One region of the Hymenobacter lutimineralis genome, then DNA from elsewhere that is predicted to be linked to it. Evidence: riboswitches for the same ligand, from Rfam matches in the RefSeq annotation. Region 1 holds a riboswitch; each other region holds the start of a gene.
The links. Region 1 has a riboswitch for S-adenosylmethionine ahead of FY528_RS08710 (phosphoadenylyl-sulfate reductase). Riboswitches for the same ligand answer to the same signal wherever they lie in the genome.

Region 1 (7,623 bases):
CTTGGTCGGGTAGTCGTTCATGTCGCGCACGGCTACGGCTAGGCCGCGCTGCCGGGCCGCTTCGGCTACTAAGCCCGCCGCCTTCTTGCTATTGCCGGTCTGGGAGCCAAACAGGATGGTCAGGCGGGCCGTATCAGCGGCGGGCGCGGCGGCCACCGCAGTAGCGGGCAGGGCCACAGCGCCTGCCGCGGCACCGGCCGAGCGGCCGTAGAAGTACCCACTCAGCCACAGCAGCTGCTGCTCGGTGAGGCCGCCCGCGAACTGCTGAAGGCTGGCGTCATCCAGACCCAGGGGCAGCGTGAAAGTTGAGGTGATGGACATGGCAAAAACAGGATGACGGCGTAGAGGGAAGTCAGTAGAAAACGGCCGGAAACCCGTCCGAGTAGGTAAATCAGGCCACCTCGGCGTAAGAGGCGTCGGCAAAAACGGTGGGTAGGGCCTGCGTCAGCACTTCGGGCGTGGCCAGCCGCGTCACTTCCCCAATGATGATGATGGCCGGGGCCCCGATGCCGGCTTCCAGCGCCCGGGCCGGTAGTTCGGCTACGGTGCCAGTTACCAGCCGGGCGGTGGGCAGGGTGCCGTTCTGAATAATGGCGGCGGGCGTCTCGGCTTGGCCCTGCGCGCAGTAGAGTTGCACGATATTGGGCAGCTCACCCAAGCCCATCAGTATCACGGTGGTAGCGCGGGAGCGGGCGGCTTCGGCCACGCTGGAAGCCAGCTCGCCGGTAGCCGTGGTGGCCGTAATCACCCGGAAACCTTCACTGGCGCCCCGGTGCGTGACCGGAATGCCCACGCTGCCCGCCGCCGCTACCGCGCTGCTGATGCCGGGCACGTAGTCGGTGCGCAAGCCATGGGCTTCGGCATACAGCATTTCCTCCCGGCCCCGCCCAAACACGAATGGGTCCCCACCTTTCAGGCGCACCACGTGGCCGGAGCGGTGGGCGTGCTCTACGATCAGGGCATTGATTTCGTCCTGGGAAAAGCTGCGCATGCCGCGCCGCTTGCCCACCGATACCAGCACGGCGTCCGGCCTAGCGTGTTGCAGTAGCTCCCGGTTTGCCAGGGCATCGTAGAGGATGACGTCGGCTTCACCCAGCACCCGCGCCCCTTTGAGCGTGAGCAGCTCCGGGTCGCCGGGGCCGGCTCCAAGGACAGTCAGACGGGGCGTTTTCATGTATTGAAAGAGGAATGCGTAGGTGAGAGAAGTAACCCGTTATGCTGAGCGCAGCCAAGGCATGAGGGCCGGAGGGCTAGATGGAAAAGGCTACCGGCGAAGGCTCGGGGGCGGTGAAGTAGTTAGCGTTGGCGGCGCCAATGAGGCCGGCGGCCAATGTGTCGCCGCTGAGCTCGTCTACCAGAATAAAGGAGCCGGTAGCGCGGTTCTGGTGGTAGTTATCCACGGCGACTGGCACGGCCGTTTTCAGGCGTACCCGCACAATGTCGTTGAGCTGAGCCGAGTCGGCGGCAGCACGGCCGAAGGTGTGCACGTTTACTTTGTGCAGAATGGTGGGTATAGCCGCCTTTACCAGCGCTGAGTGATGCTGAAGCAGCAACTTTCGACCCGGCCACAGGGGCTGCTCGCTCATCCAGCACAAGGTAGCTTCCAACTCCCGGGTAAGGGTGGGCTCGTCGCTGGCCGGCACAATGGAGTCACCGCGGCTTACGTCCACATCATCGCGCAGCCGGATGACCACTGCCTGCGGGGCCGAGGCCGCTTCCACCTCCTGCTGATTAACTTCAATAGCTTCAATGGTCGTCTCCGAGCCGGAGGGCAGCACGCGTACCCGGTCGCCGCGACGGTACTGTCCGCTCAGCACCTGGCCCGCGTAGCCGCGGTAGTCGGGTAGCTCAGGCGTTTGAGGGCGGATGACATATTGCACCTGAAAGCGAGGAGCAGCTGCGGTTTCTACGGCGCCAGGCACGCTTTCCAGGTGCTCCAACAGGCTGGGGCCCGTATACCAGGGCAGGTGCTTGGAGCGGCTTACCACGTTGTCGCCATTCAGGGCGCTGAGGGGAATGGCCGTGGCCGTGGGAAGCTGGAAGTGGTCGGTGAGGGCGGCGTAATCGGCCGCAATCTGGTCGAAAACGGTTTCATCGAAGTTCACCAAATCCATCTTGTTCACGGCCAGCACGAAGTGGCGGATGCCCAGCAGGGCAGCAATGAGGGTATGGCGGCGCGTCTGCTCAATCACGCCCTGGCGCGCATCTACCAGCACAATGGCCAGGTCGGCGTTGGAGGCGCCGGTCACCATGTTGCGGGTGTACTGCACGTGGCCGGGGGCATCCGTGATGATGAACTTGCGGCGGGGCGTGGTAAAATATTTATAGGCTACATCAATGGTGATGCCCTGTTCCCGCTCGGCGCGCAGGCCGTCGGTGAGCAAAGCCAGGTCCACCACGCCGCCCGAGGCCTGGCGCTTTTCCAGGGCCGCCAGCACATCCAGCGACACGGATTCGGAATCGTAGAGCAGGCGCCCAATCAGGGTGCTTTTGCCGTCGTCTACGCTGCCGCAAGTAATAAATCGGAGAAGGTCCAAAGTCGTTAGATCTTAGAAGTTAGAGCTTAGAACTGAGAAGAGGGAGACGGAACTATCTATGTTCTACGCTCTAACTTCTCACCTCTATTAATCAGAAATACCCGTTGCGCTTGCGGTCTTCCATGCCGGCTTCGGAGATATTGTCGTCGAGGCGGGTAGCGCCCCGTTCGCTTACCTTGGCCAGGAGCAGGTCCTGGATGATGTCTTCCACCGTGGCCGCGTCGCTTTCCACGGCGGCCGTGCAGGTGGAGTCGCCCACCGTGCGGAAGCGCACCTGCCGGGTGACAATCTCATCGTCTTTTTCCAGGCGAATGTGCTCGGTAAGTCCTAGCAGCTGGCCCGAGGGCAGCACCACGCAGGTGCGCTCGTGGCCGAAGTAGATGTCGGGCAAGGCAATGTTTTCGCGCTGGATGTAGCGCCACACGTCCAGCTCTGTCCAGTTGGAAATCGGGAACACGCGCACATTTTCCCCCTTCTGAATGCGGCCGTTGTAGATGTTCCACAGCTCGGGGCGCTGGCGCTTGGGGTCCCACTGGCCAAACTCGTCGCGCACCGAGAAGATGCGTTCCTTGGCGCGGGCCTTTTCCTCGTCGCGGCGGGCTCCCCCAATGCAGGCATCAAACTCAAACTCCTCGATGGTTTCCAGCAGGGTGTAGGTTTGCAAGGGGTTGCGGCTGGGGTACTTGCCCACCGGCTCGCGCAGGCGCTGGCGCCGGATGGTGTCTTCCACGCTGCGCACAATCAGCTTCTCGCCCAGCTGCTCGGCCAGGGCGTCGCGGTAGGCCAGTACCTCGGGAAAGTTGTGGCCGGTGTCCACGTGCACCAAAGGAAACGGAAAGCGGCCCGGGCGGAACGCCTTCTCGGCCAGGCGCGTGAGCACAATGGAGTCTTTGCCACCCGAGAACAGCAGGGCGGGCCGCTCAAACTGGCCGGCTACTTCCCGCAGGATGTGGATGGCTTCGGCTTCCAGCCGGTCGAGGTAATCGAAGGAAGGGGTACTCATACGAAACGGGTATTGCTTGTTACTTAGTGGGTGGGCACCGGCTCTACCACCGGGTCGGGGCCGTTGTGCACGGCGGTGGCGTGCAGGCCGCACTCCTTGGCCGAAAGGTCTTCCCACCACCAGCGGCCGGCACGGAAGTCCTCGCCCGGTTTGATGGCGCGGGTGCAGGGCGCGCACCCGATGCTCACGAAGCCTTGTTTGTGGAGCGTGTTCACCGGGATGCCGTGCTCCTGGGTGAAGGCCACGGCCTCGTCCCAGGTCCAGTCGAAGAGCGGGTGTACTTTAATCAGGTTATGCGCTGCATCCCACTCCACGGGCTCCATGGTTTGGCGGTTCTGGGACTGCTCGGCCCGGATGCCCGTTACCCAGGCGTGCTGTCCGGCCAGCGCCCGGTTCAGGGGCTCCACTTTGCGGATGTAGCAGCACTCCTTGCGGTTTTCCACGCTTTCGTAGAAGGAATTAGGGCCTTTCTCCAGGAGCAGGGTCTGCACGCTGTCCTGACGCGGGGCAAACACTTCAATCGGCTTCTGGTACCGGAGTAGGGTCTTGTTCCACGTCGCGTAGGTTTCCTGGAAGTTGCGGCCAGTATCGAGGGTGAACACCCGGATGGGCAAGTCAAACTCAAAAATCAAGTGGGTGATAATCTGGTCTTCCAAGCCAAACGAGGTAGAGAAAACCGCCGAAGTAAGGTGCAGGGAAGCTACCAGGCGTAACCGCTCCAGGGCAGTTGCTTGCGTGAGCTGAAGGCGTAGGTCGTCCAGCTGCGGAACGGCCAACGCGGCTGAGGCTGCGGGCATACGAACAGGAAGTGGGGAGAAGAACCCGCCGTAAGAGGGCAGGGGTTCGGCCAGATGGAGCCCCGAAGTAGAGGCCAGCTTGCAGCAAAGGCAGCTGGGCAAGTACGGCAGGGCGTGAATGGGCGTGGGCAGGGATAGGAGCTGCCACGCATGGCAGCTCCTTACAAGGCTGAGCTTAGCCTAGGCGCCGGGAAAGGGAGGGGTGTGAACTAGCAACAACACGCCATGCCCATCATAGCACAACACCCATGCTGTACAGCAATGGAGGTGGCGGAGGCAGTGGCGAGGTTGGACAAGTAGTTCACGGCTTGTTGTTTTTATATGTTCAGGACTTGGCACCGTTTCGGATGGTCCGCTGGTTGCCGGCGTTTCCTAGAGCCTGTCTCTCCACGCCTCTGTATAAAAACAATCCTTTGGGGGGTAAAGAATTGGTAAGACAAATGTACGAGCCGAAATTTTATAGTTCCAAATTTTCTTTTCTCGCGAGCCGCTGCCTACCAGGGAAGGGAGCCGCTGATTTATCGGAAATATCTAACTCAGGGGGCTCTAATCGACTACTTAGGAAATAGTGTTTTTCAATCTGGCTGCCAGCTGGGTAGTGTGGTAAGAATACAATTTCTACGACTGCTGCTTTGCTTGGGGCCAGCCAATAGATAGGGCCCATCTACCATCCTAAAAAAACTTTATTGACTGGTTATGCCATTTCACCCTAATGATTTCCAATGAGCGTCATCAACTAGCTTGGGCTTCCCGAAGTTCAGCGGAGAGGCCCTTGACTGCGGGCCTGCACTAACCGGCGAGAGTGCAATCAGGCTGGCGGGTTTTGGCGGCGAAATTTTTGCAGCAGCGCCGTGGCTTCCGGGGCTGATTTGGTGAGCAATATCAGCGCGGCGTACACTATTGTCAGTACTGTAGAGCGCAAGAGCATGGTGGCCAGCGCCGAATTGAAAGCCGGCATTAGCCAAGCCGCGCCGCCGGCAACGGCCGCGCTGAGCAAAATCAGCGGTATACGGACCGTGAAGGGCTGCATGCGGTAGCTGTGCCATACAAACCAGGTGCGTGCCAGGTTGATGCTGACAATAGCCAGCAGAAACGCCACGGCCGCGCCCGTGAGCCCCAGGCGCGGAATCAGCACCGCATTCAGCCCAACGGTAACCAGGGCCAAGGACACGTTGAAGAGCAGGTCGTAGCGGTAGCGCGGGGACGTGACGAGGATGAGCCCGTTGAGCCCCGTGATGCCATCAAAGAGGCGGGCGGCCAGCAGCACCAGCACGGCCGTGGTGCCGGCCTGCAGGGCCGGGTTGTTCATCAGGCCGTAAATGAAATCCAGGTTCAGGCCGATGCCCAGGGCCAGGTAGCAGCCCAGCACGGCGTTCAGGCGGGTAGTGTCGCGGTAGAAGGCAGCCATGCGCGGCAGGGCATTTTCCTTCCAGTAGTCGGCCAGCAGCGGAAAGGCAATTTTGTTGAGCGAGCGGGCCGGCAGCGTGAGGGCCGTGCTGATGAAAAAGGCAATGCTGTACACACCCGCCGCCGCCAGGTTCAGCTGGGAACTCACCATCAGCGTGTCAATATTCATGATGATGGTGCCCGAGATATTAGCCAGCAGCGCAAACGCCCCGAAGCTCAGAATACCCCTTATCGGTTGCACCCGCAGAGCCGCCGTGGTTGGCCGCACGTGCAGCTCACCGATGTACGCCAGATAAACCGTGAGTAGCAGCGCAATGCCGCTCATAGTGCCGATGTACGCCAGCACGTAGCCGTGAAATGACAAGTAGCCCAGCCCGTAGAGTACTGCCGCGCCGGCCTGTAGCACCCGCAGCAGGATTTCCTGCACAAACGACGAAAACGCCGTGTGGTACAACCCTTTCAGGTAGGCATCCTGCAGGGAATAGAGCATCACAAACAGCGCCAGCCCCGCGGCCCAGCCATAGTAAGAACTAATAAGGGCGCGGTCCTGGGCGTGCTCGTAGAAGCCCAGTACCAGCGGCTTTCCGCTCAGGTAGAGCAGCGTGACCAAGCCAAACCCCAGCAACGGAATACCCAGCAGCAAGGGCAAGAAGCCTTGGTGCCCGGCCTCCCGATTGCGGAAATACGGGAAAAACCGGATGCCCACGCTGGCAAAGCCCAGGGCGGAGAGCTGGGCGTAAATGGTGGCAATAGACAGCAAGGTGCTCGTGAGGCCCAACTGGTTGGCGGCCAGAAAGCGCGGCACGATGAAGGCCGTGTTGAGAAAACCCAGCGCCAGCCCGAGGTAGGAAATAATGGTATTGCGCAGCCCCTGCCGCTGAACGATGCCCAAAAGTGAATGAGTGAATGAGTGAATAAGTGAATAAGTAAGGAGCCATTCGATGTATGGGTCCTGTCACATCCACTCACAAATATCCCGGCCGTTGACAAAGGACGCGTTGCGGCTGCGAAGGTACTTCATGAGGGCGTGGAACTCGCGGGGGCCGTTGTGGTGGTTGACCGGGTCGAAGTTCTCGTTGTGCCAAAGTACCGTGCACACGCCCCCGAACCGCACTATTTCCGTCAGCATGGGCAGCAGGGCCGGCAGCACTTCCGCTGGTTTCAGCTGCAGGTAGCGCGGGTGGTAGAGTGTGGCGTCCATCACGTTCAGCGGAATTTCCAGGAAGTCACAGGCAGCGCCGGTCTGAAAGTTGAACGGGTAGAATGGCTGGCAAAAGGAATTCCGAAAGCCAAAATGCTCGGCAAACCCCAAGGTGGAGTCATAGGAAAACCCCGCCTGCTGCACCAGCTGCGGGGTGGAGCGCGGTTCCCAGCACAGGTAATGAAACCGCAAGCCCAGAGGCGGCACCGTAGCTTTGCCTACCGCGGCGGCCTCGGTTTGTAGCTGGCTCAGGTTGCGAGCAGTGCCGATGCTGGCGTGCACCGCCGCCTCGGCACCGGCTGCCTGCAGCGCAGGCCACTGGGCCTGGATAGTAGTCAGCTGATAATCTGCATTGGGAGTGCCGTTAGCGGCTTTTTCATTTTCAGGCAGAATGAAAAAAGTGCTTTTAGCTCCGTAGCCTGCCACGGTTTGCTGCACCTCCGCCAGATTATCCCAGGTGTCTTTCTCCTTAAAGTGCCGCCAGAACTGCCGGCCAAAGCTGAGTAGCCGCCCCTGGCGCAGGGCTGCTTTGGCCGGAGCCTTCCAGGCACTGTGCAGGCTGTCGATGTCGTGGGTGATGAAGGCGGCCCATTGGGCATTGCCAGCCCAGCAGCGCGGGTGCAGTAGCTGGCCGGTCACGTGCTCTATGGCCTTTCTGAGCACGTCGAAATAGTAGTT
Region 2 (7,623 bases), on a different contig from region 1:
ACCGCTACGCCTTCGGGCAACAGCCGCGCATTGGCCTCTGGAACCTGATGGCCCTGGCCCAGGCCCTCACGCCCCTGGTACCCGACCCTTTGGCGTTGCGCCCACACCTGGACGAGTATGTGGCCACGTTCACCGCCAAGCGCCAGGAGATGCTGCGCCGCAAGCTGGGCCTTACCGCTGCTGCCGCTTCCGACGATACCCCACTGCTCGATGCACTGCTGGAAGCCCTGGCCGCGGCGCAGGTTGACATGACCATCTTTTTCCGGCGCCTTTCGCACTGCACTTACGCCCTGTTGACGCAGCAAGCCGAAGAAGAAGCTACGTGGACCGAGTTACTCGCTACGGCCGCCTACCCCGAGTCGCCCGCGGCGGGCCTGGACCAGCTGCGGCAGTGGCTGGAGCAGTATGGGCAGCGCGTGCGCCAGGAAACAGCTGACGCCGAAACCATCCGGAACGGAATGCTGGCGGCCAATCCCAAGTACGTACTGCGCAACTACCTGGCCCAGCAGGCTATTGAGGCCGCCGAGGCCGGCGACCTGTCGGGGGTGCGCCGCTTGCTGCACGTGCTCAAAACGCCCTTTGATGAGCAGCCTGAGCACGAGGAGCTGGCCGCCAAGCGCCCGGAATGGGCCCGCGAAAAGCCCGGCAGCGCCACGCTCTCCTGCAGCTCCTGAGGCGGGGCGAGGTCCGTGACGCGCGGGAGTTGCCCCGCGCTTACACCTATCCACGAGCAGTGGCATGTTTTGGTCGATACCCATACGGCCTTAGAGCCTGCTACTTGCGTAACGTGCTTTCTCTGCTTTACTTACGGAGTAAACCTGTCAAGGCGCTGCTCTATGCAAGTACTAGCTACCTCCGTAAACGACCAGCCCAGCGCCGGCCTCACCAGCTCCGACCTGGCCCCCGTGCCCGCCGCCGCCCGCACCTGGACCAGCGCTAACTACGCTGCCCTCTGGATCAGCATGAGCTTGTGCATTCCGACCTACATGCTAGCCAGCTCCCTTATTGAGGGCGGCATGAACTGGTGGCAGGCTTTGCTCACCATTTTCCTGGGCAACACGGTGGTGCTGGTGCCTATGCTGCTTAATGGGCACGCCGGGGCGAAGTATGGTATTCCGTTCCCGGTTTTTGCGCGAGCGTCGTTTGGGGTGCGTGGCGCCAACGTGCCGGCGCTGTTGCGCGCCATTATTGCCTGCGGCTGGTTTGGTATTCAGACCTGGATTGGGGGCTACGCCCTGTATCAGATGGCCGTACTATGGGTGCCGGGGCTGGCCACGCTGCCCGCCGTGTTTCCGGATTCCTGGGGGCTGGCCACGGGGCCGGCCATTACCTTTTTTCTGTTTTGGCTGCTGAACATGTACGTGGTGTACCTGGGGGTCGACAGCATCAAGAAGCTGCTGGTGTTCAAGGCATTTTTCCTGCCGGTAGCGGCAGCGGCCTTGCTGTGGTGGGCCATTTCAGCCGGGAAAGGCCTGGGGCCGATTCTCGCGCAGCCGGCCAAATTTGCCACGTCGGCCGAGTTTTGGGCGTTCTTCTTTCCTTCGCTCACGGGCATGGTGGGTTTCTGGGCCACGCTTTCCCTCAATATTCCTGATTTCACCCGCTACGCCATCAGCCAGCGGGCCCAGGTGCTGGGTCAGGCCCTGGGGCTGCCTTCGTCGATGACGCTATTTTCCTTTGTGGGCGTAGTTGTCACGTCGGCCACGTTCGTGATTTACGGGCAAACCATCTGGGACCCGGTGGTGCTGGCTGGTAAGTTCGATAGTAAAGTGCTGGTGAGCGTAGCCATGCTGGCCGTGGCGTTATCGACGCTGGCTACCAACATTGCCGCCAACATCGTCAGCCCCGCCAACGACTTCGCCAACTTCGCCCCCGAGAAAATATCCTTCACCACGGGCGGCTACATCACCGGCGTCATCGGCCTGCTCATCTTTCCCTGGAAGCTTATTGCCGACCCCTCCGGCTACATTTTTACCTGGCTAGTAGGCTACTCCGCGCTGCTGGGGCCCATCGGCGGCATCATGATTGCCGATTACTACCTGCTGCGCCACCAGCAGCTCCACGTGCCCGACCTCTACCAGTACCAGGGCCGCTACACTTACCAAAATGGTATCAACTACGCCGCCATGCTGGCCTTAGGCATTGGTATTCTGCCCAACATCCCGGGCTTTCTGCAGGCAGTGGGGGCTTTGCCGGCGGGTACCGTGTGGCCTTGGCTGGCGGCCGTGTACAACTACGCCTGGTTTGTGGGGTTCTTGCTGGCCGGTGGCCTCTACGTGCTGCTCATGCGCCCCCAAACCCGCATGGCTGTAGTGCCTCCGCTGGTTTCTCCGGAGGTGGCCTAAAACTGAAAGGGATTTAGTAGTAGCCTCCTCAAACCAGAACGCCCTGCCAGGTACTACCTGGCAGGGCGTTCTGGTTGAACAGGAAAATTGGAGACTACAGCGGACTCACCGCTTCATCGGTTGCCCATGCGGCCCGCACGACGGGACCGGTTTCCGACGCAGGTGCTGTTGTCACGGCCCGCAACGGCGTTGGCAGCCGCACGATGCTGATGCCCGGCAGCCGCAGCCACGCGGCCTGCGCCAGTTGATCCAGCCCAATGGTGCCCGTGAGGTAGTATCCCAACTCCTGGGAATGGAAATATTCGTGAATGGCGCTGAAATCGGCGCGGTCGGGGGCGTGTTCGGCGCCGAAGGTCACCAGCACATCAGCTTCGGCATCCGTCGGCGTGAGGGCCAGGGTGCTTTCTTGGTGGAGCTTCTTATACTCATAACGGTAGCCGTAGGTCAGGGCCGATAGGTCGCTGAGGACTGCCGAGGCGGTCGGTACAGCACCGGCGCCTTTGCCCAGAAAAAACTGCCGGTCGGCGAAGTTGCTTTGGGTGATGAGGCCGTTGTACTCGTCCTGCACGCGGGCCAGCTCGTGCTCGGGGCGCACCAGGGTAGGCAGCACGGCCGCGGCCACGCCCCCGTTGGGCAGGCGGCGGGCTTCGGCCACCAGCTTCAGCACCAGGCCTTTTTCACGGGCGTAGCTGCTGGCTAGGTCACTGATGCCCGTGATGCCCACGGCCAGAATGTCCTCGGGCCGGGCTACCAGCCCAAAGGCGTGGGCCAGCAGCAGCACCAGCTTATTACGGGCGTCGAGGCCTTCCACATCGAGGGCAGGGTTGCTCTCGGCGAAGCCCAGCTCCTGAGCCTTGCGCAGGGCCGCCGCGAAGGTCAGCGCATCGCGGTGCATGGCCGTGAGAATGTAGTTGGTGGAGCCGTTGATGATGCCTTCCACTGCTTCCAGCAAGTCGGTATCGTAGTACTCCTCTAGGTTGCGAATAACGGGCAGGGAGGCGCAGGCGGCGGCTTCGTAGAGCAGGGGGGTGTTGGTTTCGCGCTGCAGCTCAATGAGCTCCTGCAGGTGCTCGGCCAGCATTTTCTTGTTGGCCGTCACCACGGCTTTGCCCCGGCGCAGGGCCCCGGTCACAATGCGGTAGGCCTCATCGGCGTCGTCAATCAGCTCCACAATGACGTTGAGCGTGGGGTCGTCCAAGACTTCGTCGCGGTCAAAGGTGAACAGCTCGGCGGGCAGGTTTCGGGCTTTGGTGCGGTCCTTCACCCCAATGCGGCCGATGCGGGCCCGCAAACCGGGGGTGCGTTCCAGTACCGTGTGCAAGCCCTGGCCTACCACCCCAAAACCAAACAGCCCAATGCGGATGTCGTTACGATTCATAATGCTTGTGCAAATGCAAAAAAGGCGTCATTCTGCTGTTGACCGTCAGGCTGAGCGCAGCCGAGGCATGACGGTCAATAATTTCTGTACTCTTACGCCAGCTGGGCTTCGGCTTCGCGCACGGCCTCCTTCAGGGTTTCCTTGGCTTCGCTCAGGCGGTCCAGGGCCTGGGCCAGGTCGGCAATGAGGTCTTCAGCATCCTCCAAACCCACGCTCAGGCGAATCAGGCTGTCGGCGACGCCGGCGGCGCGGCGTTGGGCCACGGGCGTGGACTTATGCGTCATGGTAGCTGGGTGGCAAAGCAGGCTCTTGGCACCGCCAAGGCTTTCGGCCAGGTGGAAGTACTTGGTGCCCGTTACCACCTGGGTGGCGGCTTCCTGGGTGTCGTCTTCGAGTACGAGGGCAATGATGCCGCCGAAACCGCCGGGCTGCTGCTTTTTGGCTACCGCGTGGTTAGGGTGCTCTTCAAGGCCAGGGTAGTATACGGCCCGCACTTCGGGGCGCGTCTGCAGGAACTGGGCCACTTTCAGGGCCGTGCTACAGTGACGCTCAATGCGCAGGGGCAGGGTTTCCAGCCCCCGAATCACGAGGAAGGAATCGAACGGCCCCAGGATACCGCCCGAAGCGTTTTGGATGAATTTCAACTGCAGGCCGATTTCCTCGGTGGCCGCTACCACGGCGCCGGCAATGAGGTCAGAGTGGCCGCCCAGGTACTTGGTGGCGCTGTGGACCACGATATCAGCTCCCAGCTTGATGGGCTGCTGCAGCACGGGCGAGGCGAAGGTGTTATCCACGCACAGCCAGGCGCCGTGGGCGTGGGCAATGTCGGCAATAGCGGCAATGTCCGATACTTTCAGGGTAGGGTTGGAGGGCGACTCCAGCCACACCAGCTTGGTTTTGTCGGTGAGGGCGGCAGCTACCTGCGCCGGGTCGGTGGTGTCGCAGTACACAATGTCGATGCCGAAGCGGCGGTACACGTGCTCGAACAGGCGGAAGGCCCCACCGTACAGGTCGTCGATGGCCACGATCTGGTCGCCGGCCGAGAGCAGCTTCACCACCGCATCAATGGCCGCTAGGCCCGAGGCGAAGGCGTAGCCGGAGTGGCCATACTCAAGGGTGGCTAGGATATTTTCGAGGGCGCGGCGCGTGGGGTTGCCGGTGCGGGCGTAGTCGTAGCCCTTGTTTACCCCAGGGGCCTCCTGCACGAAGGTCGAGGTCTGATAAATCGGCACGGAGATGGCGCCGGTGAGCTCATCAACGGGAATGGACTGGAGGAGGCGAGTGGCAGATTGCATGGGGTTGGCCGTTTTGTGGTTAGACGAAAACGCACCTTGTTGCCCAGACACTTATGCAAGATTTCTTACCGAAAGAGCATAAAAAAAGCCCTCCCGACAAGTCAGAAGAGCAAGACCGCTGCAGACGGTAGGCATCTTTTAACTTATCTTCTTCCGCGCCGACCGAAGCCGACTCAGAACAGGATTTAGCACCTGGTATTTCTACTGGTTGCTAAGGCATCACAGGGCCTGTCCCTCCGCCTTTCTTGATAAGTGCTCCGTGGCATGGAGCGCAGGGCAAATGTACAACCGGATTTTTTTCGCGCAAATTTTTTTGAAAATTTTTGAAGAGGGCAGAAAAATAGCCTGCCCGGCCAAACGCAGCCAGCGCAAACCCCGACCTTTGCCCGCATGCACACCCTGGAGCAACTGCGCCGCGGCGACCTGGCCGGCACTACCCGCCTCGATCTGGCAGAAGGCCTCACGGAGTTCCCGCGCGAAATCCTTGACCTGGCCGACTCGCTGGAAATCCTCAACCTTTCCGGCAACGCCATCTGCAGCCTGCCCCCCGACCTGGGCCGCCTGCGCAAGCTGCGCATCCTTTTCTGCTCCGATAACCAGTTTACTGAGGTGCCCGAGGTGCTGGGGCAATGCCCGGAATTGGAAATGGTGGGCTTCAAGGCTAACCAGATCCGGACGCTGCCCGCCGCCGCGCTGCCGCCCAAGCTGCGCTGGCTGATTCTGACTGACAACCAACTCACGGCGCTACCGCCCGAAATTGGCCGGTGCGGGCAGCTGCAAAAGCTCATGCTCGCCGGTAACCACCTCACCGCGCTGCCACCCGAAATGGCGGCCTGCACGGCCCTGGAGCTGCTGCGCATTTCGGCCAACCGCCTAGCGGAGCTGCCAGCCTGGCTGCTCACCCTGCCCCGCCTGAGCTGGTTGGCCTACGCGGGTAACCCGCTTAGTGAACAAGCCGAAGCCACGGCGCTGGCGCAGCAGCCTATTCCGAAAATCCGTTGGGAAGAAATGGCGGTGCAACAGCAGTTGGGCGAGGGCGCGTCTGGGGTGATTTACCGGGCGGAGTGGCAGAAGCCTACGGACCGTAAGGCGGTAGCCGTAAAACTGTTCAAGGGCGCCGTAACCAGTGACGGATTGCCGCACAGCGAAATGGTGGCTTGCATCAGCGCCGGCACGCACGCGGGGTTGATACCCGTGCTGGGGCAGGTAGCTGGCCAACCGCAGCAGGCCGAGGGCCTGGTATTGGAGCTGATAGCGCCCGAATTTTCCATTCTGGCCGGGCCGCCCAGCTTTACGACCTGCACCCGTGACGTATACCCAGCCTCCGCTGCCTGGAGCCTGGAAACGGCAGTGCGGATAGGGGAGCGGGTAGCGGAGGCGGCAGCCCAGCTCCATGCCCGCGGTATCCTGCATGGTGACCTGTACGCCCACAATATCCTGACGACGACTGCGGGTGAAGCCTTGCTGACGGACTTTGGGGCGGCCAGTTTTACCAGGGGCCAGGACGCTGCGCAGGCCGAAGCCCTACAGCAACTGGAGGTGCGGGCCTTTGGCTGCCTGTTGGAGGAACTGCTGACGCATTGCCCGGCGAGCCAGAAAGATGAACGCCTAACGACCCTATGGGCGCTGCAGCAGCAATGTGCCCGGCCTGTAGTAGCCGAGCGGCCGTCTTTTGCGGAAATAGCCCGGCTGCTGCAGAAGATATAAAGCCGTCTTAGGCCTGCCTGAGGAGCCAGGAATAGCCGGAAGCAACGTCGTCAAACAAGACGACCATGGGCTGGGTCACGAACAGCATGGCGGTTTCCATGGACTTGCGCGCCGGCCAGTGCGGAGGGCAAATCCAGGCAACAAACCGGATGCCCTTTTCCGCCAGGGTCGTGTAGTAGTGCCCGCCTACCCAGCGGGCGCCCTTTTCCCACTCGCTGGTTACCTGGCTGTTGTCGTTGAGCATCTTGTAGCAGGAGCAGCTTTGCAGGTAGTGCAGCACCAGCTCGCCCCCTTTTTTAGCCGATACGGCGTCGTGCTGGCCTTTCCACTCCACGTACAGCCATTGGTTTTCCTCATCGAAAGCAATGGACAACGACGGCGTATCGTAGAAGGTGCGCATTGGACAAGGAGCGGGGCGGCTGTACGGAGGAGCTTGGCTGGCTAGGAAGATACGGGTTGCGACGGGTATTTGCGCTATATAGGGCGCCTCTATTCTACGTTGCTGGCTAACCACCGGGTAGAAACGTTTTCCGCCTGCTTTTACGTAACTCCCGGCTGGATAGCTACTCTCTTTGTCTTCAGGCTCTCTAATTTCTGCATGACCATGAAAATGCCCGGAATGAACCGCGCCCCGCGCCCTGATTTTGATGACCGCTACACGAAGTGGGGCTGGTACGTTATGGCATTGATTGCCGTGGCCTGGCTGCTGTATGGCTTGTTTTTCAAGTAATTATACGAACCCCTGGTTAAGCGAAAGGCAGCATCAGTGGGGCCTGGACGCTGGCAGTGGTGTATAGTGTAGCGTAGGGAAAACCAGCCACAATCGGTTTACTGCCGTATTTTGGCCCATGACGCCTTCCTCTGCTTCTTCTAACCTTGATGGCTTTGTGCGCGTGCG
Region 3 (7,623 bases), on a different contig from region 1:
GCGTATCCATGGTGCGCGACAGGGCCACATAGGTATAGGCGTTAAAGCGTGCCACCAGCTTGTCGCCCTGGTATTGCTGGTAGGCGCTGGCCCGAAAATCGGTTAGCTGATCGTCGGTGGGTTCGGCTTGCGTTTGGCCGTAGGCTTGGTAGCTGCGGTAGCTGAGCAGGGCCGTGGCCCGGGCTGCCCGTAGTCCCGCTGCCCCACCCGTAGGCGAGGCCGTGTGGTAGGTGGCATCGGCGAAGATGGCCAGGCGCTGCGCCTCATTAAAGGCTATACCCCAGGGCGAGTGCCGCGCATTGGTGGCCAGCACCACTAGGTTGCTGAACAGGGAAGGTTGCTGCACGGCCCATTCCAAGGCCTGCTGCCCGCCCATCGACCCCCCAATCAGGGTGTGAATGTGCCGGATGCCCAGGTGCTGCCGAAGCTCCTCATGGGCCGCCACTAGGTCGCGAATGGTGAGCAGCGGAAACGCCTGGTACCACGGGCCTTCTCCCGGGGTGCGGGCATTTAGTGGGCCCGTACTGCCGTAGCAGGAACCCAGAATATTGGCGCACACAATGAAATGCTCCTCGGCATTGTAGTAGCAGCCCGGGCCAAACAAGCCGGGCCACCAAGCCAGCACATCGGAGTTGGCGGTCAGGGCGTGGCACACCCAAATGACGTTCGTGCCTTCAGCGTTCAGGCGGCCGTAGGTATGGTAGGCTATCTGAACGTGGGGAAGAAGTGCTCCGCTTTCCAGCGGCAGCGGATGAGGAAGAGTATATAGGTGTGGTTGGGAGGTCATATACGACGGTAACAAAAAGCCCCAGCCGGGGGCTGAACCAGCAAGTGCCGAAGGTAAGTAGCTTACCCACCACCTGCGGTTGCGAACTGCCAATTCAGCCCGAGCCGGGGTAAAGAAGCCGGCCGGTACGCGGGGTTGCGGCTTGTGTGCCGGTACTGCGGCAGAAAAGGCCAAAGCCCGGCTGCTCTATTCGGGCAGCCGGGCTTCTTCCTGTAAATAGACTTAGACCTCCAGTGGAGCCGCGTGCTCCGTTTCGGGCTCTGGCAGCAGCGTGCTGTCGGCACTTTCCAGGGGCGCGGCATTCTTCACCGCCTCAAACGCCTGGGCCAGATCAGCGCGGATGTCGTCGAAGTGCTCGATGCCCACTGACAGGCGGAGCAGCGTGGGCGTCACGCCTGCGGCCTGCTGCTCGGTTTCGGAGAGCTGCTGGTGCGTGGTAGCCGAGGGCTGGATGATCAGCGTTTTGGCGTCACCTACGTTGGCCAGGTGGCTAATGAGTTTCAGGCTGTCGATAAACTGCGTAGCCGTTTCCTTGGAGCCTTTGATGGCAAAGGTGAGCACCCCGCCGTAGCCGCGCTTCAGATATTTCTGGGCCAGGCCATGGTAAGGGCTGCTTTTCAGACCAGGGTAGTTCACGGCTTCTACCTGCGGGTGCTGCTCCAGCCACTCGGCAATCTTCAGCGCATTTTCTACGGTACGCTCTACGCGCAGGCTCAGGGTTTCGAGGCCAATGAGTAGCTGCCAGGCATTGAAAGGGCTTTGCGAGGGACCAAAGTCGCGCAGGCCTTCTACCCGGGCCCGGATGATGAAGGCAATGTTGCCAAAGGGGCCGTTCTTGCCGAATACGTCATTGAACACCAGGCCGTGGTAGCCCTCCGAGGGCTCCGTAAACTGGGGGTACTTGCCGTTGCCGAAGTCGTACTTGCCGCCATCCACAATCACCCCGCCAATGGAGGTGCCGTGGCCGCCAATCCATTTCGTGGCCGATTCTACCACAATGTGGGCGCCGTGCTCCAGGGGCCGGAACAGGTAGCCGCCCGCCCCAAAGGTATTGTCCACGATGAGTGGCAGGTCGTGCTTCTGCGCAATGGCGGCAATGGCTTCAAAGTCCGGCACGTTAAAGCTGGGGTTGCCGATGGTTTCCAAGTACAGGGCCTTGGTATTCTCGTCAATCAGCGCCTCGAAGCTTTCGGCTTTGTCGCCATCGGCAAAGCGCACTTCAATGCCCAGACGCTTGAAGGCTACTTTAAACTGGTTATAGGTGCCGCCGTACAGGAAGGAGGTAGAGACGAAGTTGTCGCCGGCCTGCAGAATGTTATTAAGCGCAATAAACTGGGCCGCCTGCCCCGAGGAAACGGCCAGCGCCGCTACTCCGCCCTCCAGCGCCGCAACGCGCTGCTCAAACACGTCGGTGGTAGGGTTCATCAACCGGGTGTAGATGTTGCCGAACTCCTTCAGGGCAAACAGATTGGCACCGTGTTCGGCATTTTTGAATACGTAGCTGGTGGTCTGGTACAGCGGCACGGCGCGGGCACCGGTGGTGGGGTCGGGCTGCTGGCCGGCGTGGAGTTGGAGCGTTTCGAACTGGAGGCTTTGCGTGGACATAGTTGTGGCTGATTTGAAGGCGGAGGGAAAAGAAACCGGGAGAGAAAGCAGGGAAAAAACGGGCTACGAAGACACGTAGCCGAACCCGTATCGAATCTGAAAAGCGGCTGATTAACAGCGGGTCAGGTTAGGCGATACTGCCACAGTGCGTTGAAAAGCGGCAACACTGGGCTGTGCAGGGCAGGGGGAAAGCTGAGGCCGGGAGGCTAGCAACAGCAACAACACGCGCCGCAACAGGGGCGCATTCGCATTCGCTCGGTAGTTGGGCCAAAGGGCGCCACGCGGAAACCCCAGGGCTGAGCGGCAAGTAAGGCAGCAGCCGGAGCGGTGGGGAAGGTAGAGGCGAAAGCGAAGGAGTTTTCCATGGTACTCGAAGGTTATATGCCCCGCCGCCGTAAGGCTGGTCGGGCAGGAATTGGCACCTTTCGCGCGGTCGAAGGTTGCCAGCGGGTCACGGAGCCTGTTCTCTCGCCGCTTCTGTATAAATCCTATGAAAACTACCCCGCCGCGAGCGAGGGAGTACCGGGTTGGTATTGCAAAGGTATAGCCATGAATTTGACATATGCAATAGCCCTTGAATTTTTTCTTCAAAAACGAAAAGACCGTGGGTAGCTGAAGTATTGACAGATAAAAAATTGATATTCAGTAAATACTGTTGAAATAGTGCCTTTTTGAAGATAGCAAGGCTTGCAAATTATATGGCTGATACAATAAGGTTACTGTAGCCTCTACAGTGGTTGGGGGATAAAGACAGCTGCTGGTTTAGCACGAAAAGCCAGCAAAAAAGCCACGCTTTGGGGCGTGGCTTTTTTGGATATTAACAGGAAGCCTTCTGGCTTACAGCTTAGGCAGCGTCAGCACTTGGCCTACTTCAATGTGGTCGGGGTTGGCGCCAATAGTGGCTTTGTTGGCATCGTAGATCTGGTGCCATTTGGCAGCGTCACCGTAGTGGTGCTTGGCAATTTTCGAGAGCGAGTCGCCGCTAACTACGGTGTAGGTGTCACCGGTAGCTGCGGTAGTTTGGTTGGCGTTGCCGAAGAAATCAGTATTGCCAGCGGGAGCGGGGTTCGTTACGGGAGTAACTGGCTTTTTTTCGCCTTTGTCGGAAAGGAAATCAAATAGTCCCATGGTGGTGCGAAAGTTTAAAGGTGTAGGGAGAAGTAACCGGCTATCAGGGAGATGCCTGCAGGGTTGCGCTTTCATACGCCGATCGGGGCAATTAGTTTTTGTACCGAGTGGGCGCAAACATCTTCTGCACCTGCGCCGTAAGAGGGGCACAAGTGGCTGGTTGGCTATATAGTGCCAGTTAGCTGCTTACCCTGAACTCTCTCCGTTCACCAACTCCCTATTCTTTCCGATGAAAAATCAAACCAACCCATTCCGCTACCTGGCCGCTTTGCTGGTGCTGGTCGCCTTGTTTGCCTCGTCCTGTGGTAGCAAAGAAGGCAAAGTTGAGGGCGTAAACATGCTCTACGGCACCGACAGCAAAGTCTGGAAAACCGACAAGGAGCTGAGCGCCACTGGCGACAAAGTAGCCCAGACGGATGCCCAGGAAGACGAACGAATTACGTTCTACGCCAACGGTCAGTACAACATGGCCTCGCCCGCGGGCAGCACGGCCGGCAAATACACTTTCGACCAGGGAACCAATAAAATCACGATGACGCCCGATGGCGGTGCCCAAAGCAACACCTTTGACGTAGTAACCTTGACCGACGACAAGCTTACGCTGAAGAGCCCCGCGGGGGCCGAGCTGCGCCTCGAAAAAGAATAACCTTTGCTGCCAGGTTTAAAAAAGCAGTCTGAAAAACTCGAAAAAGCCCTTCTGCCTCGTGCGGAAGGGCTTTTTTGATATATGGCCGTGCGCCATGCAGCTTTTACCCCGTCGGATGGCTCACCTAAGCAAGCCAACTCGGCACCACTTGGTAGCTTACGGCGCATTAGCTTTTATTCCCTGGCCTTCTACGCCCAATCATTACCTCTACCGCTGGCTGCTAACCTTGCTGTGTAGTACCATTGCCACGATTTGCGGAGCGCAAACTGTTCCCGCCAGCTCGGCAATGGCTGCGCACCCCATTCGCAGCATTAGTCCTACAGATACCGACTTCGGTGACCTAGAATTTTTGCGCCAGGAAATAGGCGGCGCCCGGGGAGTTATGCTGGGGGAGCCCACCCACGGCGAAGGCAACGTGTTTGAGGCCAAAGTCCGGCTGCTACAGTTTCTGCAGGCGCGCTTGGGCTTCACCACGGTGGCTTTTGAAAGTGGCTTTTATGAGCTTGATAGAGCTCAGCGGGCTATGGAGGCCGGTACTTCGGCCGCTGAAGCCATCGACAACAGCGTGTTTGGCGTGTGGACCAGCACCCGCGAATTTCGGGAGGTGCTACCGCTGCTAGGGCCCGGTAAACTAAAAGTAGCCGGGTTCGACTACCAGCTGAGCGGAGCTTACCAGGAGGAACTGCTGGAAGAGCTGGAAATGTTGCTCAAACCCGAAAAAGGAGCCGACGGCATTGCCTACGACTACCTCGACGAGTGCCTGAGCATGATGGGGGAGCATTTCCTGTTTCCGCCTTCTCACCAGATTCAACTCTTCGATCTGCAGCTGGGCAAAGCCCGCCGTTTGTTGGAAAAAGTGGCGGCTGGTTCTGATGCTAAACGCCGCGAACGGGCAACCTTCTGGCTTCAGAACCTACGTAGCCTGCAAGCCGCCGCCCACGACTACGCCGCTAACGACCCCGGCGTGAAGGACTCCACCGAGTTTAAAGCTGCCGACAGCAACCCCCGTGATGCGCAGATGGCCGCCAACCTGCTGTGGTATCTGCGCCAGCATCCGCAGGAAAAAGTAGTCTGCTGGGGTGCCCTGCCGCATCTGTCGAACAAGGTGGAAAAGCTCGACGATGCGGAAATCAAAACCTATAAGCCCATGGGCCGGGCCGTGAAAGCTGCTCTGGGTGAAGATGCTGTGTATGTGCTGGGCACGCTGGCCGGTGGCGGCACCCATGGCTTTTTGGGCATGGGCGGCTACCAAACCGTACCAGTGCCGGCCGCGGGCACTCTGGAAGCCGAGCTGCTGGCCACGGGCCAGGAATACGCTTTCGTGAGCCTGAAGCACGATGCGCCCGGCAAAGTGCTGACCACCTATGCCTTCGAATACAAGCCCCAAACCGGCCCGTGGAGTGAAGTAGTGGATGGGTTCCTGTTCCTGAAGTCGGTGAACCCGCCGCACGGGGCCGCGCCGGCCGTAGCGGCGGAGCCAGCCGAAACCCCGGCAAAACCCAGCGAAGTTCCAGTTGCTCCTGGCCGCCTGAACCCGGCGGCTCGGCCTATTGGGAAAACGGGGGCTGCCCTGACGCTTAATGGTACGGTGCTCGACCGCAAAACGGGCCGGCCGGTGCCGTTTGCAACGGTAGCCGTGCCCGCCCGGAGTGCAGGAGTAACGGCTAATGCGCAGGGGAGCTTCCGGCTGGAAGTGCGGCGGGGTGAGCTGGTGCAGGTAAGCAGCATTGGGTACGAGGCACTCATCCTGGCGGCGCAACCTGCGGGTAAGCTCACGCTCCACCTGGTGCCGGCCGCTTTTGCCCTGGCCAATGTGCGGGTAAGTGCCCAGTCCCAGGATCCAAAGCGCATCATGAAAAAGGTGATTCAGGCGGCCGAAACCAACTACGAGCAGCAGGATTACCTGGCGCAGGTGTACACGCACCGCCGCATCAGCAACTTCGACACGGTGCAGACCGAGCTGGAGTATACAAGCCAGTTGTTCGAGCCGGCCGGGTACCGTCATCGGGATGGCGGCTTTCTGATGGCCGGGCCCTTCACTAAGCGCCGGGTTCAGGAAAAGCACCTGGTCATTCAGCCAGCTGACTCTACCAGGCCCGTAGGGTTACCCATCGGGAGTGGGGCCGAAACAACTGACCCCGTCCGGACGTCCCCGCTGTTCAAGTCGGCTACGCTAGGCAAGTACGTGTTGCGCCTGGATACCATCCAGCAATATGCCGGAGCTACGGTGTACGTTATCAATTTTGCCGTGAAGCGCGCTACCCACCGCAGCACGGGTACCTACCTGGAAAAAAGCTACTCGGGCAAGGTCTATGTACGCCAGGATGATTATGCCGTGGTACGCTACGAGGCCTTGTGGCAGTTTGATACCGTCCGTTATAACTCTGTTTCCCGCAAATACTACGGCCGCAACAATCAGATTTCCCGGCTCTATACCGAAGTCTTCTCCGAGAACCGGTCGGCCAATATTGTGCTCTATGAAAAGGGAAGCAACGGCCGCTACCACACTGCCGTCAGCGTGTCTCAGAGTTTGGCCATCGGCCGCCGGCTGGGAGGGAGGCCTTTCTACTACCAAGGCAGCGGGGAGGAGTACTTTACTAGCCTACCCGCGGGTACCGCAGTCTTGCCCCTGAACCCGAAGCTTGCCCCCCGAGCTGCCGAGATGGTACACGTGCAGTTGCAGCATACCCCGTACCGCCCCGAGTTTTGGCGAACTTATCAGCGTCCCTTACCCGCCGAACTGGCCCCGGAGCTGGAAGCCACCAAGAAGTAAAGGAGTAAGAAACTAAAGCTACAGGCCCAGGCTGCCGGGCTCGGGCCGCCGCCCGAATACGCGCGTAATCCAGCGGGGTAGAAACACGGCTCCAAATACCAAATACAAGTAGTACGTGACGATGCGGTAAAGCAGCACGATAAAGTTGGTCATGGTAGGTGTGCCGATGAACTTGCCGAAGAACGTGGGGAATGCGCCTTCCGCAATGCCCGCCCCGCCCGGCGTAATGGCCACTAGCAGGATAACTTTGTACGTGATGTTGCGGGCAAACATCATAGTGAATTCACTGGGCGTGGTGGGCACGAAAGCCGCAATCAGGCAGCCAATAACCAGGTAGCGCGCCGTCCACACGAACACGGTGCTGAGCACGGCCCGCAGCCAGTAGCCCGCCCCATTTCCCCGGATCTGGGTAGAGGCCCACACCATCTCGTTGGCGTGCTGGTAGGCCTTGGGGCGCCAGCGGCGGAGGATGCGCAAGGAAAACAGTCGCACCAGTACCCGCTTCACCGACAAAGGGTTGATGAACAGCGCGTACAGCATGAGCGCGGAGTAAGCCGTTACCATCACGTAGCTGAGCCCAAAGGCCACCTTCAGCGTGGTCATAAAGCCGCTGTTCAGGTTCTCATCGGGGTACAGGCCCTCGTGCGCCAGCCACACGACCAGCGGCACCATCACCACGTAGTA
Region 4 (7,623 bases), on a different contig from region 1:
CCGCACGCGCTGGTGCAGGCGCTCAGCAAAGGCTTCGGCCAGGCGGTCGGCCAGGGCCTTCATCAGGATGCTGGAGTAGTCGTCGTGTTCGGCCTCGAACCGCTCCAGGTGCTTCTCAATGCCGATACCAGCCGTGACGGCAAAGCCGCCAATATAGTCCTGGCGGCCGGTTTCGAGCGGGGCCACAAAGTCGGAGAAGGCGAGGTTGGGTACCCCGGCCGCCTTTTCGCTTTGCTGGCGCAGGGTGAAAAACTCCGTGGCTACTTCCTGGCGGGTGTCATCCGTGAATACCTGCACCGTGTCGTAGCCCACTGTGTTGGCGGGCCAGAAGCCCACCACGGCGCGGGCCGTGAGCAGCTTCTCATCGATGATCTGGCGCAGCATTTTCTGGGCGTCGTTGAAAAGCTGGGTGGCGGCCTCGCCCACATTCGGGTCTTCCAGAATGCGCGGGTAACGGCCTTTCAACTCCCAGGTCTGGAAGAAGGGCGTCCAGTCGATATACTCCGCTAGCTCCGCCAAATCATAATCCTCCAGCGCCTTGGTGCCCAGGAAGGTCGGCTTCACGATGGGCGTGGTTTCCCAGTTGGCCTTGAAACCGTTTTCGCGGGCCGCTTCGATGGTGAGGTAGTTTTTTTCGCGCTGGCGGCCGGCGTAGTCCTCGCGGAGCTGGCGGTATTCCTCGCGCACGGTGCGGGCATACTCGGCATCAGCTGTGCCGAGTAGTGCCGCCGCAACACCTACCGAGCGGGAAGCATCGTTGACGTGCACGATAGGGCCGCTGTAGTTGGGCGCAATCTTCACGGCGGCGTGCAGGCGGGAGGTAGTAGCGCCCCCAATAAGCAGCGGGGTTTTGAGGCCGCGCTTTTCCATTTCCTGGGCCACGTACACCATCTCGTCCAGGCTCGGTGTAATCAGGCCGCTTAGGCCAATGACGTCTACCTGCTGCTTCTGGGCTTCATCCAGAATCCGCTCCAGCGGCACCATCACGCCCAGATCCACAATGTCGAAGTTGTTGCAGGCCAGCACCACGCCCACGATGTTCTTGCCGATGTCGTGCACGTCGCCTTTCACGGTAGCCAGCAGGATCTTACCGGCCGTTTGCCGGTCGCCGCTTTGCTTGTCGGCCAGTAGGTAGGGCTCCAAGTAAGCCACGGCTTTCTTCATCACCCGCGCCGACTTCACTACCTGGGGCAGGAACATTTTGCCGGCCCCGAACAGGTCGCCGACTACGTTCATGCCGGCCATCAGCGGGCCTTCAATTACTTCCAGCGGGCGGCCTACCTGCTGGCGCACTTCCTCGGTGTCCTGGTCGATAAACTCGGTAATGCCTTTGACCAATGCGTGCTGCAGCCGCTCCTTCACTGGCAGGCTGCGCCAGGCGTCGGCCACCACTTCTACCTTGTCTTTCTGCTTTACCGTGTCGGCAAAGTCCACGAGGCGCTCCGTGGCATCGGGGCGGCGGTTGAGCAGCACGTCTTCCACCAGCTCCAGCAAGTCTTTGGGCACTTCGTCGTACACGGCCAGCTGGCTGGGGTTCACGATGCCCATGTCGAGGCCGGCCCGGATAGCGTGGTAGAGGAAGGCCGAGTGCATGGCCTCGCGCACCACGTCGTTACCGCGAAACGAGAAGCTGATGTTGCTCACGCCCCCGCTGGTGAGGGCCCCGGGCAGGTTCTGCTTGATCCAGCGGACGGCCTCGATGAAGTCCAGCGCGTAGTTGCGGTGTTCCTCCATGCCGGTGCCTACCGTCAGAATGTTGGGGTCGAAGATGATGTCCTCGGCCGGGAAACCGACTTCGTTTACCAGAATGTCGTAGCTGCGCTGGCAGATTTCGATACGCTTCTCGTAGTTGTCGGCCTGGCCGTTCTCGTCGAAGGCCATGACCACTACGGCCGCCCCATACTGACGCACCGTGCGGGCCCGCTGCCGGAATACGTCCTCGCCTTCTTTCAGAGAAATGGAGTTGACGATGCTCTTGCCCTGCACGCACTTGAGGCCGGCTTCCAGCACGCTCCACTTCGAGGAGTCAATCATGACGGGTACCCGCGAAATGTCGGGCTCCGAGGCAATCAAATTCAGGAACGTGGTCATGGCCTGCTCCGAGTCGAGCATGCCTTCGTCCATGTTCACATCAATCACCTGGGCGCCGCCTTCCACCTGGTCGCGGGCTACCTGCAGGGCTGCCTCGTAGTTGCCGGTGCGGATAAGGCGGGCGAAGGCGCGGGAGCCAGTTACGTTGCACCGCTCGCCCACGTTCACAAATAAACTGTCGGGGTACACACCAAACGGCTCCAGCCCGCTCAGGCGAGTGGCTTTGGGCAGCTCGGGCAGCTGGCGCGGCTCGTATTTTTCGGCCAGCCGGGCCAGCTCGGCAATGTGCTGGGGCGTAGTGCCGCAACAGCCCCCTACCACTGTCACCAGCCCGTCGGAAAGGTAGCCTTCCACCACGCCCGCAAATTCCTGGGCCGACTCATCGTAGCCACCGAAAGCATTGGGCAGACCAGCGTTGGGGTAGGCCGAAATGTGTACGTCGGCAATGCGGCTCAGCTCCTTGATATACACCTTGAGCTGGTCGGCGCCGAGGGCACAGTTCAGCCCCACGCTCAGCAGGGGCAGGTGGCGGATGGAGTTCCAGAAGGCTTCTACAGTCTGCCCACTCAGGGTGCGGCCCGAGGCGTCGGTAATGGTACCCGAAATCATGACGGGCACCACTTTGCCGCCTTCGTCGAAGAACTTCTGCACCGCGTACAGGGCAGCTTTGGCATTCAGCGTGTCGAAGATGGTTTCGATGAGTAAGGCATCGGAGCCGCCGTCTACGAGGCCGCGCACTTGCTCCAGGTAGGCGGTGGCCAATTCGTCGAAGGTTACCGCTCGAAAGCCGGGGCGGTTCACGTCGGGGGAGAGGGAGGCCGTACGGTTGGTGGGCCCAATAGCGCCGGCCACGAAGCGCGGCTTTTCTGGCGTCAGGGCCGTAAACGCATCGGCCAATTCCCGCGCCAGCCGCGCCGACTCGTAGTTCAGCTCATATACAATGTGCTCCAGGCCGTAGTCGGCCTGGGCAATGGTGGTGCCGGAGAAGGTGTTGGTTTCCACCATGTCGGCCCCGGCAGCGAAGTACTCGTCGTGAATGCCGCGGATAATATCGGGGCGGGTAAGGCTGAGCAGGTCGTTGTTGCCGCGTAGCGGATGCGGATGGTCAGCAAAGCGCGTACCCCGGAAGTCTTCCTCCGTGAGCGTGTGGCGCTGAATCATGGTGCCCATGGCCCCGTCCAGAATCAGCACGCGCTGGCGCAGGATATCGTGGAGGGGAGACGTAGTGGCGGGGGAAGGGAGAACGGTCGGCATATCGGCTCTTCAAGAAAATCAGCAGCAAAAAAGTGCCTATCCAGAAAGAGCCGGGCGCGGATGCCGGTTCTGTACTTATCTTCTTCCAGCCCGCAGCGCGGCCTGAAACGGGAGTTAGCACCTTGTGTGAAGTCAGGTTGCTAAGACGTCGTCGGGCCCAGTCCCTCGGTCTTTCTGGATAAGTAACAGAGGCGAAGATACGGCGGAACCCGCTAAAAACAACAACCCCGGCTTTTCGATTGGGCCGGGGTTGGTGCTGCTAGTAAAAGGTTTGCGGGAGTCTTACGTTTTCTTGATGCAGTTCGGGACGGTTTTTCCATCCTTCTGCTTGGTGCCGGCTTGCTCGTAGCCTTTCCAGCACGGATCTTCTTTTTTGGCCGTAGCAGCGGAGGTTTTCTTCGTGGGCATAATAGCAGGGCGCGTGGCTATAGGATTCGCACGCACAATTTTCGTTTACGACCAGGCAACGGAGTAGGTTTATATTCCGGTCTATACGGCCCGAGGCCGTTGAGACGTTAACGAATGGCTGGGCTGGCCAACCACCAGTAATGCCTGATTCAGCTTATCTTTTATTCCCCTGCTTTTAGATGAAATACACCTTTACCTGGCTGATTGTACTGTTGAGCGCGGTCCACACGCTGGCGCAAACATCGGCTCTGCCCGTGGGTGACGGCCTCAAGGGGGCTTACTACAACGGGATGAATTTTGAGGAGCTGGTATTTACCCGTATCGATAAGCGTATCGACTTCAGCTGGGAAAAGCGCCCCCCGGGTCCGGACATGCCCAGCGACGAGTTTTCGGTGCGCTGGACAGGCTGGCTGCTAGTGCCGGAAACGGCGGAATATGAGTTTTCGACAGTGATGGACGACGGTTTCCGGTTCTGGCTGGGCGGCAAGCGGCTGGTAAATGCCTGGCGCGACCAAGACCACCTTACTCGCACCGTGCGCATCAAGCTCAAGGCCGGTCAATACTATCCTATCCGCATCGAGTATTTCCAAAACCACTTGGATACCCGGGCGCTGCTGGATTGGCGGCGCGTAGATTCCCCGGACGGATTTGAGCCGGTAAGCAGTGAAGTACTGTTCACGAGTCTGCCCCGCACGGCCCGCCCCATTCCCGTAGCCAAGCCCAAGCCTGCTCCGCCGGCTGTGGCCGCTCCCACCCCAAAGCCCACCCTCAAGCCGGTAGTAACCGCAGCACCCGTCCCGAAGGCGCAGACTGCCGTACGGGTGGAGCGGCGCCCCCGCCCTACGGCCCCCGCCCAGGCTACGGCCACCATAGCCGTGCCAGCCCGACCTGCTTCCGTGGCTACGCCTCCGGCCGCAACTCCCGACTCACTGCCCAACCTGGCTAATCTGGTGAAAGGCGAAGTGGTGGAATTGAAAAATCTGTACTTCGAGCAGGGGAAAGCCCGGCTTCTGCCCACCTCTCAGCCCGAGCTGAACCGCTTGGTGCGGGTACTTCGGGCCGAGGCCGCCGCCCGATTTGAAATTGCCGGTCACACCGACAACGTAGGGGATGCCCGGCTTAATCAGCAGCTTTCCGAGCAGCGCGCCCAGGTGGTGCGCCGCTACCTCGTGCAGCACGGCGTAGACTCCCTGCGGCTGACGGCCGTGGGCTACGGGGGGGCAAAACCCGTGGCCGACAACCGCGACCCGCGCCTGCGCCCCCGCAACCGCCGCGTAGAGCTGATTGCCCGCTAGGGCGTAACGAGGCCGCCGGCAAAAACCTGAGAAAGACGGGCGGGTTAAAGAAAAAATAAAGCGAAGAACGGGAGGTGGTGAAACATTCATGTAGCTACATGGGTTAAGGATGCTAGGTTTCACCAGCGAAGCAGCGCGGCTGTTTTCGCACACCTTTCTTCTCATGACTCAGACAACCAAAATCTTCTCCTCTTTTCAGCTAGGTGCCACTCAATTGCCCAACCGCATGGTGATGGCCCCCATGACGCGCAGCCGGGCGACCAATGCCGCTAACGTGCCAACTAATTCGGTAGTAACGTACTATGAGCAGCGGGCTTCGGCCGGCCTCATCATCACGGAAGGCTCCCAGGTTTCGGCCCAGGGCGTGGGCTACATCAACACGCCCGGCATCTATACCGAAGAGCAGGTAGCCGGCTGGAAGCGCGTGACGGATGCCGTGCACGCCGCCGGGGGCCGCATCTTCGTTCAGCTCTGGCACGTGGGCCGCGTTTCGCACCCAGCTTTCCACGGCGGCGAGCTGCCCGTGGCGCCTTCCGCCATTAAGCCCGAAGGCGTGAAAGCCTTTACCGGGCAGGGCTTCGAAGAAATTCCTACGCCCCGGGCTTTGGAGCTAAACGAAATTGCCGGCGTGGTTGACCAGTTCCGCCAGGCTGCCCGCAACGCCAAGCGCGCCGGGTTTGATGGGGCCGAAATTCACGGCGCCAACGGCTACCTGCTCGACCAGTTCCTGCAGGACGGCTCCAACCAGCGCACCGACGAATACGGTGGCAGCGTGGAAAACCGCGCCCGTTTCGTGCTCGAAGTAGTGCAGGCTGTGGTGGATGAGTTGGGCGCCGACCGGGTTGGTATCCGTTTTTCACCCCAGGGAAGCAGCAGCATCCAGGATAGTGACCCCGTGGCTACGTTCAGCTACGTAACCGAGCAGCTCAACCGCTTCGGGCTGGCTTATGTGCACGTTATCGAGGCGCTGCCAGGGCACCCTATGGCTACGCCGGGCGCACCCGCCGTGGCCGCGCACTTGCGTAAAATCTTCAACGGGGCCTTTATTCTGAACGGGGGCTACACCCAGCAGACGGCGGAAGAAGCCCTGGCTAACAACGAAGCCGACCTCATTGCCTTCGGTGTGCCCTTCATTGCCAACCCCGACCTGGTAGAGCGTTTCCAGCAAGGCGCCGCCCTGAATGCGCCCGATTTCAGTACTTTCTACGTACCCGGCGACAAAGGCTACATCGACTACCCCTCGTTAGAGGAAGCCGTAGCCGAGCCCGCCAACGACGTGTACCACGACTAGGCACCTGGCAACCTACGTAAGCAAAAGCCCTTTTCTGCCTGGCAGGAAAGGGCTTTTCTGTTCGTGTTTCTGCTGTTGAGCGGCTTCCCCGCAGAAATCTGCGTATGGAGGAGCTCTACCATCTTTCTGCGTATGTATGGCTGCCAAAAAAACCACTACTAAAACGCCGGCCGCTGCCGCCCCAGTTAAAACGGCCGCTACACCCGCCGCCAAAAAAGCCGCGCAGGCTGCGGCCGAAGCACCCAAGCCCGTAAAGCGCCCCACCGCCAAGGACATGAAGCAGCACGCCCAAAAGCTGCCTTACCCGGCCAAGCAAGCCGATATGAAGCTGCAACCGGGCATGAACTTCAGCACCTACCGGGCGGCCGGCAAGCTCCAGGATAAAATTGCCCTAATCACCGGGGCTGACTCCGGAATTGGGCGGGCCGTGGCCGTGGCCTTTGCCATGGAAGGAGCTCATGTAGCCGTACTCTTCAACGAAAACCAAGTGGACGCCGAAGAAACCAAGCGCCTGGTAGAAGCCCAGCAGCGCCGCTGCCTGCTGCTGCAGCTGGATGTGCGAGACCCGGAGCAGTGCCGACAGGCCGTGCGCCGCACTCGCGCCGAACTGGGCGGGTTGAACATCCTCGTCAACAACGCCGCGTTTCAGATGGCGCAGGAGAAGTTTGAAGACATTCCCGAGGAGCAGATCCGTCGCACCTTCGACACCAACATCCTGGGCTACATCTGGATGGCGCAGGCCGCCGTCCCGCACTTCACCAAAGACGACTGCATCATCAACACCGGCAGCATTGTGGGCCTCACCGGCAACCCGCTGCTCATTGATTACACGGCCACCAAGTCGGCCATTCATGCCTTCACCAAAAGCCTGGCCACGCACCTAGGCGAGCGGGGCATCCGGGTAAACTGTGTGGTGCCCGGCCCGGTCTGGACGCCCAACATTCCTGGCACCATGCCGCAGGAGGAAGTTGAAAAGTTCGGCTACGAGGTAGCCCTGGCCCGGCCGGGGCAGCCCGAGGAACTGGCCCCGGCCTACGTGCTGCTGGCTTCCCAGGATGGCTCGTTTATGACCGGCTCCCTGGTACACGTCACGGGCGGTAAGCTGAGCAGCGACCAGTAGCCCAAGCAGCGCCCTGCCGCAGAAAAGAAGTGCTTTCCCGGGTAGGGGAGGTACTTCTTTTTTACTTATCCAACAACCTTTAAACCAGGCCGGCGGTACTGCTATAAGCTCGTCCTTACCACTGCATGCTTTCCCATGTCCCAGTATCCCGCAGGCACCGTTCG

Region 2: another riboswitch for S-adenosylmethionine. It lies ahead of FY528_RS01180 (trans-sulfuration enzyme family protein); the one in region 1 lies ahead of FY528_RS08710 (phosphoadenylyl-sulfate reductase).
Region 3: another riboswitch for S-adenosylmethionine. It lies ahead of FY528_RS03060 (O-acetylhomoserine aminocarboxypropyltransferase/cysteine synthase family protein); the one in region 1 lies ahead of FY528_RS08710 (phosphoadenylyl-sulfate reductase).
Region 4: another riboswitch for S-adenosylmethionine. It lies ahead of metH (methionine synthase); the one in region 1 lies ahead of FY528_RS08710 (phosphoadenylyl-sulfate reductase).

The regions. Positions count from the first base shown of each region.
Region 1 is NZ_VTHL01000007.1:97,985-105,607, forward strand. It holds gene FY528_RS08690 (assimilatory sulfite reductase (NADPH) flavoprotein subunit) at 1-321, opposite strand, end outside; gene cobA (uroporphyrinogen-III C-methyltransferase) at 392-1,174, opposite strand; gene FY528_RS08700 (sulfate adenylyltransferase subunit 1) at 1,251-2,537, opposite strand; gene cysD (sulfate adenylyltransferase subunit CysD) at 2,629-3,540, opposite strand; gene FY528_RS08710 (phosphoadenylyl-sulfate reductase) at 3,564-4,337, opposite strand; SAM riboswitch class I at 4,652-4,743, opposite strand; gene FY528_RS08715 (lipopolysaccharide biosynthesis protein) at 5,146-6,636, opposite strand; gene FY528_RS08720 (DUF7033 domain-containing protein) at 6,700-7,623, opposite strand, start outside.
Region 2 is NZ_VTHL01000001.1:295,076-302,698, forward strand. It holds gene FY528_RS01165 (protein adenylyltransferase SelO) at 1-674, shown strand, start outside; gene FY528_RS01170 (NCS1 family nucleobase:cation symporter-1) at 837-2,345, shown strand; gene FY528_RS01175 (homoserine dehydrogenase) at 2,440-3,723, opposite strand; gene FY528_RS01180 (trans-sulfuration enzyme family protein) at 3,816-5,018, opposite strand; SAM riboswitch class I at 5,159-5,273, opposite strand; gene FY528_RS01185 (leucine-rich repeat-containing protein kinase family protein) at 5,409-6,725, shown strand; gene FY528_RS01190 (hypothetical protein) at 6,733-7,125, opposite strand; gene FY528_RS21465 (hypothetical protein) at 7,330-7,455, shown strand; gene uvrA (excinuclease ABC subunit UvrA) at 7,574-7,623, shown strand, end outside.
Region 3 is NZ_VTHL01000002.1:173,985-181,607, reverse strand. It holds gene FY528_RS03065 (homoserine O-acetyltransferase family protein) at 1-787, opposite strand, end outside; gene FY528_RS03060 (O-acetylhomoserine aminocarboxypropyltransferase/cysteine synthase family protein) at 1,010-2,392, opposite strand; SAM riboswitch class I at 2,767-2,880, opposite strand; gene FY528_RS03055 (LysM peptidoglycan-binding domain-containing protein) at 3,230-3,520, opposite strand; gene FY528_RS03050 (lipocalin family protein) at 3,750-4,166, shown strand; gene FY528_RS03045 (erythromycin esterase family protein) at 4,453-6,939, shown strand; gene FY528_RS03040 (lysylphosphatidylglycerol synthase transmembrane domain-containing protein) at 6,958-7,623, opposite strand, start outside.
Region 4 is NZ_VTHL01000002.1:340,938-348,560, reverse strand. It holds gene metH (methionine synthase) at 1-3,345, opposite strand, end outside; SAM riboswitch class I at 3,418-3,530, opposite strand; gene FY528_RS21480 (hypothetical protein) at 3,628-3,753, opposite strand; gene FY528_RS03745 (PA14 domain-containing protein) at 3,933-5,048, shown strand; gene FY528_RS03740 (alkene reductase) at 5,212-6,339, shown strand; gene FY528_RS03735 (SDR family oxidoreductase) at 6,476-7,459, shown strand; gene FY528_RS03730 (gluconate 2-dehydrogenase subunit 3 family protein) at 7,595-7,623, shown strand, end outside.